DNA from 3 places in the Blautia stercoris genome. Region 3 is predicted to be linked to each of the others. Evidence: predicted binding sites of a transcription regulator. Region 3 holds the regulator's gene; each other region holds the start of a gene.
What was found. The regulator Rex, encoded in region 3, represses fermentation and respiration genes when NADH is low (regulators of the CRP and FNR family bind a similar motif). The targets are predictions, from matches to a motif close to ATTGTTAANTANTTAACAAT.
Positions count from the first base shown of each region.

Region 1: adhE (bifunctional acetaldehyde-CoA/alcohol dehydrogenase) is a predicted target of Rex. The motif match lies at 1,837-1,856, and genes of this name have one in related genera.
Region 2: ACYQ2D_RS03250 (DUF8180 domain-containing protein) is a predicted target of Rex. The motif match lies at 1,257-1,276, and genes of this name have one in related genera.

Region 1 is NZ_BAAHYF010000002.1:614,301-617,585, forward strand. Features, by position in the region: gene adhE (bifunctional acetaldehyde-CoA/alcohol dehydrogenase) at 1-1,712, opposite strand, end outside; gene typA (translational GTPase TypA) at 2,100-3,285, opposite strand, start outside.
Region 2 is NZ_BAAHYF010000001.1:657,532-660,816, forward strand. Features, by position in the region: gene ACYQ2D_RS03230 (ATP-binding protein) at 1-9, opposite strand, end outside; gene ACYQ2D_RS03235 (methylenetetrahydrofolate reductase) at 47-322, opposite strand; gene ACYQ2D_RS03240 (methylenetetrahydrofolate reductase) at 342-584, opposite strand; gene ACYQ2D_RS03245 (CooT family nickel-binding protein) at 671-850, opposite strand; gene ACYQ2D_RS03250 (DUF8180 domain-containing protein) at 869-1,213, opposite strand; gene ACYQ2D_RS03255 (AAA family ATPase) at 1,337-3,285, opposite strand, start outside.
Region 3 is NZ_BAAHYF010000001.1:344,176-347,460, forward strand. Features, by position in the region: gene ACYQ2D_RS01760 (NAD(P)H-hydrate dehydratase) at 1-1,426, opposite strand, end outside; gene ACYQ2D_RS01765 (redox-sensing transcriptional repressor Rex) at 1,501-2,148, opposite strand; gene abc-f (ribosomal protection-like ABC-F family protein) at 2,350-3,285, shown strand, end outside.

The DNA of each region.
Region 1 (3,285 bases), on a different contig from region 3:
GGATGTTCGTACATCATCCACATAATTTTTGCACAGTCCATAGCGGAACCACCACCGAGAGCGATGATAACGTCAGGACCAAATGCTTTCAACTGCTCTAAACCTCTCTGTGCACACTGCAAAGTCGGGTCTGGAGTAACTTCGAAGAAGCAGTCATAAGGAATACCCATTTCATCGAGTTTATCGGTGATTGGTCTGGTATGACCGTTCTGATATAAGAAAGTATCAGTTACGATAAATGCTTTTGTTTTATGATAATAATTCTTTAATTCATCAAGAGCTACCGGCAGACAGCCTTTCTTAAAGTAAACTTTTTCAGGTGCACGGAACCACAGCATGTTCTCTCTCCTTTCGGCAACTGTTTTAACATTGAGCAGATGTTTGACACCTACGTTTTCTGAAACAGAGTTGCCACCATAAGAACCACAGCCTAATGTTAAGGATGGAGCAAGCTTAAAGTTATAAAGGTCACCGATACCACCGTGGGATGACGGAGTATTTACCAGAATACGGCATGTTTTCATACGAGCGGCATGTTTGGCAAGTTTTTCAGTTTCTGATGGATGTACATACAGAGAAGAAGTATGACCGTATCCACCGTCTGCGATAAGCTGTTCTGACATATCAAGTGCAGTATCGAAATCTTTTGCTTTATAAAGAGCAAGGACAGGGGACAGTTTTTCATGAGCAAATGGTTCGGAAACATCAACGGATGTAACCTCTCCGATTAAGATTTTTGTATCAGCAGGAACAGTAACGCCTGCCATAGCAGCAATCTTGTATGCCGGCTGTCCTACAATTTTCGGATTTACAGTGCCTGCTTCTGTTAAGATAATGCCTCGAACCTGGTCAAGTTCTGTTTTGTTCAGTACATGACATCCACGTTTGACAAATTCTTTTTTCACTGCATCATAGATATCAGCGATTGCAGTAACGGACTGTTCAGAAGCACAAATCATACCATTATCAAATGTTTTGGAATGGATGACAGAGTAAACAGCGGTAGGAATATCACAGGAGCTGTCCATGATAACAGGAGTATTTCCAGGACCTACACCGATTGCCGGTTTTCCGGATGAATAAGCGGCTTTTACCATTCCAGGACCACCGGTTGCAAGGATGACATCGGCAGCTTTCATCAATTCATTGGAAAGTTCGATGGTCGGCTCTTCGATACATCCGATGATTCCTTCCGGAGCACCTGCTTTTACAGCTGCTTCTAAAACGATACGGGCAGCTTCAGCGGTACATTTTTTTGCACGCGGATGCGGGCTGATTAAGATTGCATTTCTGGTTTTTAAACAAATCAGACATTTGAAGATAGCGGTAGAAGTCGGGTTTGTGGTAGGAATAACTGCACCTACAAGACCAACCGGTTCAGCGATTTTCTTGATTCCATAAGATTTGTCTTCTTCAATTACACCGCAGGTTTTTACACGTTTGTAAGCGTTATACATATATTCCGCAGCATAATGGTTCTTAATTACTTTGTCTTCAACGACACCCATTCCAGTTTCTTCCACGGCCAGTTTGGAAAGCGGGATACGTTGTTTGTTTGCAGCCATTGCAGCCTCAAAAAAGATTTTATCAACCTGCTCCTGAGTAAAGGTGGCAAATTTCTTCTGCGCCTCTCTCATAGCAGCAATCTTTGTCTGGAGTGCTTCTACGCTATCGATAGTTTCAGGTACTTTGGATTCGACTTTTTTTGCCATTCAGAGACCTCCTAAAATAAAATTGGTTGCTTTGCATATAAAAACCATTTGTTTATGAAATTATTTTAGCATAGTAACGAAGCAATTGCAAGAATTATTAAAAAATAATCGAAATTTTCTGAAAAATGTTAAAAATTTAACCAAATCAAGGAAGTCCCCTGCTTCAATTGCAAAAAGCAATAAGCAGGGGTGGGGACTTGCTTGTATCAGGAGGGGCAAGCCCCTTCTGATAAGCTGCGTAGCAGCTATTTGGTTATGAGCAAGTAGCGAAGCGGATTGCGAATATCCGCTTGACCTGTATCAAAAAAGTAAAAAAAAGAGAACATTTCCAGTCGGTAATGTTCTCTTTTTTGGGAGTTTTATTCGATATTTAATGCTCCGATTTTACTATTTTTTCATATTGTCACGTTTACGGAGTCTGGAATCCAGAATTTTTTTACGGATACGCAGGGACTCTGGAGTGACTTCAAGCAGCTCATCGGTATCAATGAATTCGAGAGCCTGTTCAAGACTTAACACTCTCGGCGGAGTCAGTTTTAAGGCATCATCGGCAGAAGAAGAACGGGTGTTGGTCAGATGTTTGGTCTTGCAGACATTTAACTCAATATCCTCTGATTTTCCACTCTGTCCGATAACCATTCCGCTGTATACTTTTTCACCAGGTCCGATAAATAAAGTACCACGATCCTGTGCGGAGAAGAGTCCGTAAGTAACAGCTTCACCGGATTCAAAAGCGATTAATGAACCCTGTTTTCTGTAGTTCATATCACCTTTGTATGGTGCATAGCCGTCAAAAGCAGTATTGATGATACCGGTACCCTTTGTGGAGGTCATAAATTCTCCGCGGAAACCGATTAACCCACGGGATGGAATGTGATATTCCAGACGGACAGTTCCATCACTTGCCGGACTCATGCCCTGCAGTTCACCTTTTCTTTCATTTAAACGGTTGATAACAGTACCGGAAAATTCTTCCGGAACATCAATGTATGCGATTTCGATTGGTTCGAGTTTTTTACCGCGTTCATCTTCGTGATAAATAACTTCTGCTTTGCTGACTGCAAATTCATAGCCTTCACGACGCATGTTTTCGATTAAAACAGACAGATGAAGTTCTCCACGTCCGGAAACTTTAAAGCAGTCTGTGCTTTCTGTTTCTTCTACACGTAAGCTGACGTCTGTATTTAATTCTCTTAAGAGACGTTCTTTTAAATGACGGGAAGTGACGAATTTGCCTTCCTGTCCGGCAAGCGGGCTGTCATTTACAATGAAGTTCATGGAAATTGTCGGCTCGGAAATCTTCTGGAATGGAATTGCCACCGGATTTTCCGGAGAACATAAGGTATCACCGATATGAATATCTGCAATACCGGAGATTGCAACAATAGAACCAAAGCCGGCTTCTGTTACTTCTTTTTTGCCAAGTCCGTCAAATTCGTAGAGTTTGCTGATTTTTACGCGTTTTTTCTTATCAGGATCATGATGGTTTAAAAGTAAAACGTCCTGATTGACACGGATTGTTCCATTTTCTACTTTTCCGACACCGATACGTCCGACATATTCGTTGTAATCG
Region 2 (3,285 bases), 310 kb from region 3:
ATGTGCCATTTGCAGGGCACCTCCTATATTTCTTTAATGTTGTTTCCTACACTAATGTGCGAAGACCGGATCTGTCAATAATCTCAGAAACGTCTTTCCACTTATTCAGTGCATACAGATGGATGCCATTTACACCAAGTGCACGATATTCATCAATCTGTTTCATTGTGTATTCGATACCAACTTCTTTGAAGCGAGCTTTCTTGCCTTCTACATCAGCATCGAATGGTTCTTTGTCGAACGGATTTGGAAAAATCCAATTCTTAGAAATAATTTTGCAAAGTTCACGAGGCATTACACAGCCATTACGTGAAAGTGCCATGTTAATTGTAGCAGCCTGGTTAAGAATTGTCTGCTGTGTTTCCGATACAGGTAAAATGTGTTACCGGTGTGGTTCCGGCAGCCTGAATCATCTTGCACACATCCATGTTCTTACCAACATTTGTTCCACCAGCTCCATAAGTACAGGAAGTATATTCCGGTTTGTATTCGCACAAATGTTCAATTGTGCCCGGAAGATTTTCCATACCTTTGTCTGTTTTTGGTGGAAACAGTTCGAAGGATAAAAGCATTTTCTCTTTCATCACTTCTGATAACTTTATCGTTTACTTACCTCCACATTATAATTTATCTATTCAAGACTGTGCGTAGCAGTCTCAAAGATCTGTTTTTACTGACAATCCAGTTTTACAAGGCTGTTTGCTAAATCAACCATAAGAATTTTTCCTTCTATTACGCGCTCATCACCCATAATATCTCGAATGATTACCTTTTCTCCATCCACATCAATTCTGCTGACATTTCTGCATACTACAGTATCATCACTTTTTTGAACGGTTGCAAGACACATAGTTACGCCTCCTTAATTTCAGTCCTTCAAATGTTCTTTCACAAGTGTCAGTGCAAGACCTAATCGCATGTTTCCTTTCTGGAAATCCGCAACACCTTCTTTAATCGTTTTTGCCGCATCTTCCATTCCCAGTTTTGCAAGATTTTCTGCCATCTGGTCAAGTTCTTCTGCATGGTGTTCATTGTGGGAAAGCATATAATTTAAAAGTGCTACCACTTCTTCTGTACAGCTTCCCTGACACTCGTTATCACCACAATTGCTGCATCCATGTTCATGCGCATGTCCATGCGTATGTTCGTGGCTGTGATTATGCTCATGACCATGAGGAACGACATTGCCGTTTTCATCATTAATTAAATGCATTTTTTCTCCTTTCTCTGCAGCTTAATTTTAATTGGGCGCAGTAAATGACAATAATTTATCAATACCATTATTATACATGTTTTTTGCCGTTTTATCAAGCAATTCTTATGTTTTTTTAAAGGTTCAGACCACTGTTAAAATCTGACTTCCTTTCTGTCCTTTTTTTATCTCAATCCGATGAAAAATCTGCTCTTTTAATTCTTTTACATGCGAAATAATTCCAATCATACATCCCTGACCCGAAAGCTGACGCAAAGTATCAACAGCAAGTTCTAAAGACTGCTCATCAAGGCTCCCAAATCCCTCGTCAATGAACAAGGTTTCTATGCAAATTCCCCCCGCAAACTGACTTATGACTCCCGACACTCCAAGTGCCAGAGAAAGAGCTGCCTGAAAACTCTCTCCACCTGAAAGAGAACGGACACTTCTTACCTTTCCGGTATGATAGTCGTATACCTGCAAATCCAGACCACTCTGGCTTTTTTTGTTTGTTCCCGTCTCCTCTACCAACAACTCATATCTGCCATCTGTCATCTGTTCCAGTCTCTGGTTTGCTTCCACAACAATTTGTTTGAAATATGCAGACTGAACATAGCGTTCAAAGGATACTTTCGGTTTTCCTGCAAGTGTTCCGGATGCCGTATCCGAAAGTGACAAAAGTGCCAGTCTTTCCTTTCTGGTTTTTTCGCTTTCTTCCCACAGTTTTTTCAGCTGTTCTAAGGTCTTTTCATAAAAACTGATACGTTTATAAATTTCTCTTAATTCCATCCTGATTTTTTCCAGATTTTGTTCTGTCTGTTCAAGCTTTTTCTGTTTTTCTTCTTCCGACTGTTTTTTTTGCCCCAAAAGCGTTTTTTCCAAAATTTTTATCTGCCCTAAAAACTTGTGAAGCCTTTTTTTGTAATCTGCAATTTCCTGCTCTAATTTCAAAAGTTTTTCCTGTTTTTCACAAAATAATCTGGCTTCTTTTTCACTTTTAAACTTTTGTTCTTTTACCGCAGTTCTTAATTTCATCTGACATGCTTTTTTCTCTGCTTTTAACGCTTCTATCTGCTCTTTACATATTTCTTTTTCTTTTAAGATTCCCGCTTCTTTTTCCAGATTTTCAATCCACTCTTTTTGGATTGTCTCACTGTCTCTCACTTCTTTTTTTACATCTTGTTCAAGTTCTCTGATTTTTATTTCTTTCTGGTTTCTTTTTTGTCCTGTCTGTTCTAGTTTTGCATGAACTTCTTTCCAGAAAAAATCCGGGTTTACCGATATCTCTTTTGTACTTTTTTCTACTTCTTTCTCCAGCTGTAAAAATGTCTGCATGGTTCGCTGTCTTTTCTCTTCTAACTGTTTCTTCTTACGTTCTTTTTCTTTTAGTTCTTCCTGGGTAAGTACTTCTCCTAAAACAACGGCCGGACGCGGATGTAAAACAGAACCACAAACCGGACACGGCACTCCCTCTTTTAAACTCTTAGCCAGAATTCCTGCCTGCGCACAGAAAAATTTTTCTTTTTCTGTTTCATATTCAACCACTGCCTGTTTTGCTTCTTTGATTTCTGTCTTTAACTGTTCCTGTAACTTTTCCTTTTCCGTTTGGAGATTACAAAGTATATTCAGCTTTTTATATTCTGTCTCTATTTCCAGACATTCCGCTTTCAGACACTGTATTTTTTCGTATTTTCTTTTATTTTGTTCTGCCTCTTTTTGTTCTTGTCTTAGTTTTCCTGTATTCTGTTTTTGTGCTTTCTGCCTTCCGCAAATTTCCCGATACCTGATTTCTTCTGTCTCAAGTGCTGTTTTCTTTTCCTCATATCGCTCCAAAACCGGTTTGATATAAAGCGCCCCCCTCTTTCTCTTATCCAGCTCTTTTTCTTTTTGAGCAAACTCTCTCTTTCTCTCCTTTTCTCTTTTCAAAATTTCCTGCAAATCTTCCAGCTGTTGAAAATCCCGATTTATCGTTTTTATCTGCTCCAGGGCTTTTAAAATTTCTGCTTTATTCGTCTCCTCTTCTTTCTCTACCCCTTTCTGCCTCTTTTCTTCTTCTTTTAACTCTTCTATCTTTTTTTCTAAAATCTTTTCAA
Region 3 (3,285 bases):
CTTTTTCTTTTGCAGCTTCATCGCCAGCCAGACCATGAACACATACTCCCATCACAGCTGCATCCAAAGGAGCATAGCCTTGAGCCAGCAATCCGAGTAAAATTCCCGTCAGCACATCGCCACTTCCTGCAGTTGCCATCCCACTATTTCCTGTTGTATTCACATAGACATTTTGACCGCCATCTGCAATTACGGTACGTGCATCTTTGCAAACCAAAGTTACGTTATAAAAATGTGCCAGTTTATTTGTAAGTTCTATCGGCTGTTGTTTCCATTCTTTAATCGAAAGTCCACTTAAGCGTGAAAATTCTCCCAGATGCGGAGTCATAATTACAGGATACTCGTATTTTTCAAGCAAATCAAGTTTACTTTTTAATAAATTTAATCCATCTGCATCAATCACCAATGGTCGTTTAGAACGTTTTAAAACAAATTCTAACAGTTCTTCTGCCTGTTTGTTTGTTCCAAGACCCGGACCAATCCCTACTACATCTGCCCATTCCAGACTTTCTGCCAACGCTTCTGATTTTATCTCTTTTTTGCCATAAAAGCAATACATAGCTTCCGGAAGCTGTACCGGAAGAATTGCCCTGTTCTCTTTTCGAGTATGCACTTTTACCATTCCAACTCCCGTATGCAGAGCCGAAGAGGCACTTAAAAGAGCAGCTCCACTGGTCATCTCATTTCCGGCTATTAGTAATACTTTTCCAAACGTTCCTTTATTTCCGCTTTCTCTGCGAAATAATTTTTCTTTCAAATCTTTTTCTTCAAACGTATAAGTTGAAATCGGAAAACAAATTTCAGGCATTTTTACAATTCCAATATCTGCCACTCTTACATTTCCTGCATACTCTGCTCCTTCATAAAAAACAGTTCCCAGCTTTTCATAAGCAAAACTGACCGTCCAGTCTGCACAAACGGCACATCCAAGTACCTTTCCTGTCGCCGAATCAATCCCTGATGGAATGTCCACTGCCACTACTTTGGCATCTGCCTGATTAATTTCTTTTATTTTTTCTTTGTAACCTCCACCTACTTCTCGGTCTAATCCAACCCCAAAGATGGCATCTACTATAGTAGTATATTCAGACAGGCTTTTATTCTTGACAAACGCAACCTGATATTTTTTTGCAATCTCAATTTGCTGTTTCATCTCCGTCGTAAAATGCGATGGGTCTCCTAAAATTTCCACATCAACCGAAATATTTGAAAGATGCAGCATTCTTGCAAGCGCCACACCGTCTGCTCCATTGTTGCCACTTCCGCATAAAACAAGTACTTTTTTAAGCGGAAGTCTTTCTTTTATCATTGTATCATACACACTTCTTGCGGCACGCTCCATTAACACCAGTGATGGAATTCCTATTTCCTGTATCGTATATCTATCTAATTGCTTCATCTGTGTTCCGGATACGAATTCTCTCATAAAGTCACCCCCAATTTTTGTTTTAAAAATATCAAAAAACTGCTACGAAATATTTTTTCGCAGCAGTTCTTCTATCATTCTTTTTTATGTTCTGTATTATACCGATTCAGATTATAAGACAGACGCATCAGACTTTCGGACAGATGCACATTTTCCACAATGACATCTTCCGGAACTGCCAAATCCAAATGTGCGAAATTCCAAATTGCCTTAATTCCATTCTCCACAAGAAGGTTTGCAGTCTCTTCCGCATAAGCTTTCGGCAGAGTAAGCGTTGCAATTTGAACATCATTCTCTCTTAAAAACTCCGGAAGCTCATCCATCATACGAATTTCATTTCCCCGAATGGAAATTCCTTTCAACACCGGATTGATGTCAAAAATTCCCACAACCTTAAATCCTCTTTTTTCAAATTTTACATAATTCGCAAGTGCCTGTCCCAAATTACCTGCACCAATAATAATAATATGATGGGTTCGGTCAAGACCTAATATTTTTCCTATTTCGGCATAAAGATAAGGTACATTATATCCATATCCCTGTTGTCCGAATCCTCCGAAATTATTTAAATCCTGACGAATCTGAGATGCTGTAACATGCATCTTGGAACTAAGCTCATTAGAAGAAATTCGTTCCACACCCTCTTCTAAAAGTTCACCCAAGTATCGATAATAACGAGGAAGTCTTCTGATTACAGCCTTCGATATACTTTTTTCGTCCACGACTTTACCCTCCTTTTGCCTGATTATTCGTTCTTTCAATACAAAACAAATTTACTTTTATTATATATAATTGTTAAAATAAAGTCAAATACAATTCTCTTAATTGCCGCATTTATCTGTTGTAAAATTCATTTTTTTCGATATAATAAATACAATGGCGTTTTTTTATACAGATAAGTAGAATTTTTTAAGGAGGAACTTATGATACTTGCATGTCAAAATATAGAAAAATCATTCGGAGGCGTAACTTTAATCCAAAATGCCTCTTTTCATATAGAAGACCATGAAAAAGCTGCAATGGTCGGAATTAACGGTGCAGGCAAAACTACCTTACTGCGCATTATTATGCAGGAGCTTCCCACTGATAAAGGAGAAGTCATTCTTGCTAAAGGAAAACGAATTGGTTATCTGGCACAGCATCAGGATTTAGATACAGATTTAACAATTTATGACTCTTTACTTCAAGTAAAACAGCATATTCTTGATATGGAACTACAGATGCGTGAAATAGAAAAACAGATGAAATACGCTAAGGCTGATGAATTAGAACGGCTTATGGATACTTATTCCCGCTTAACCCATAATTTTGAATTGGAAAACGGATACGCTTATAAAAGCGAATTAACCGGTGTTTTAAAGGGTCTGGGCTTTGCGGAAAGTGATTTTTCCAAACTGGTTTCAACTCTCTCCGGAGGTCAGAAAACCCGAGTGGCACTTGGTCGTCTGCTGTTATCCAAACCTGATATCGTACTTCTCGATGAGCCTACCAACCATCTGGATATGGATTCTATCTCCTGGCTGGAGACTTATCTTTTAAACTATGCAGGAGCTGTCTTAATTGTCTCTCATGACCGTTACTTTCTTGATAAAATTGTATCTAAAGTAATTGAAATAGATAACGGAAAAGTTTCTTCTTTTTCCGGAAACTACTCTGCATACAGTGAAAAGAAAGCAATGCTTCGAAAAGAAGCTTATCAGGCTTACATGAATCAACAGCAGGAAATCAAGCATCAAGAAGAAGTCATCACAAAATTAAAACAGTTTAATCGTGAAAAATCTATCCGCCGTGCAGAGAGCCGTGAAAAGATGTTAGATAAAATGGAAGTTCTTGAAAAACCAAGTGAATTAAACGCTTCT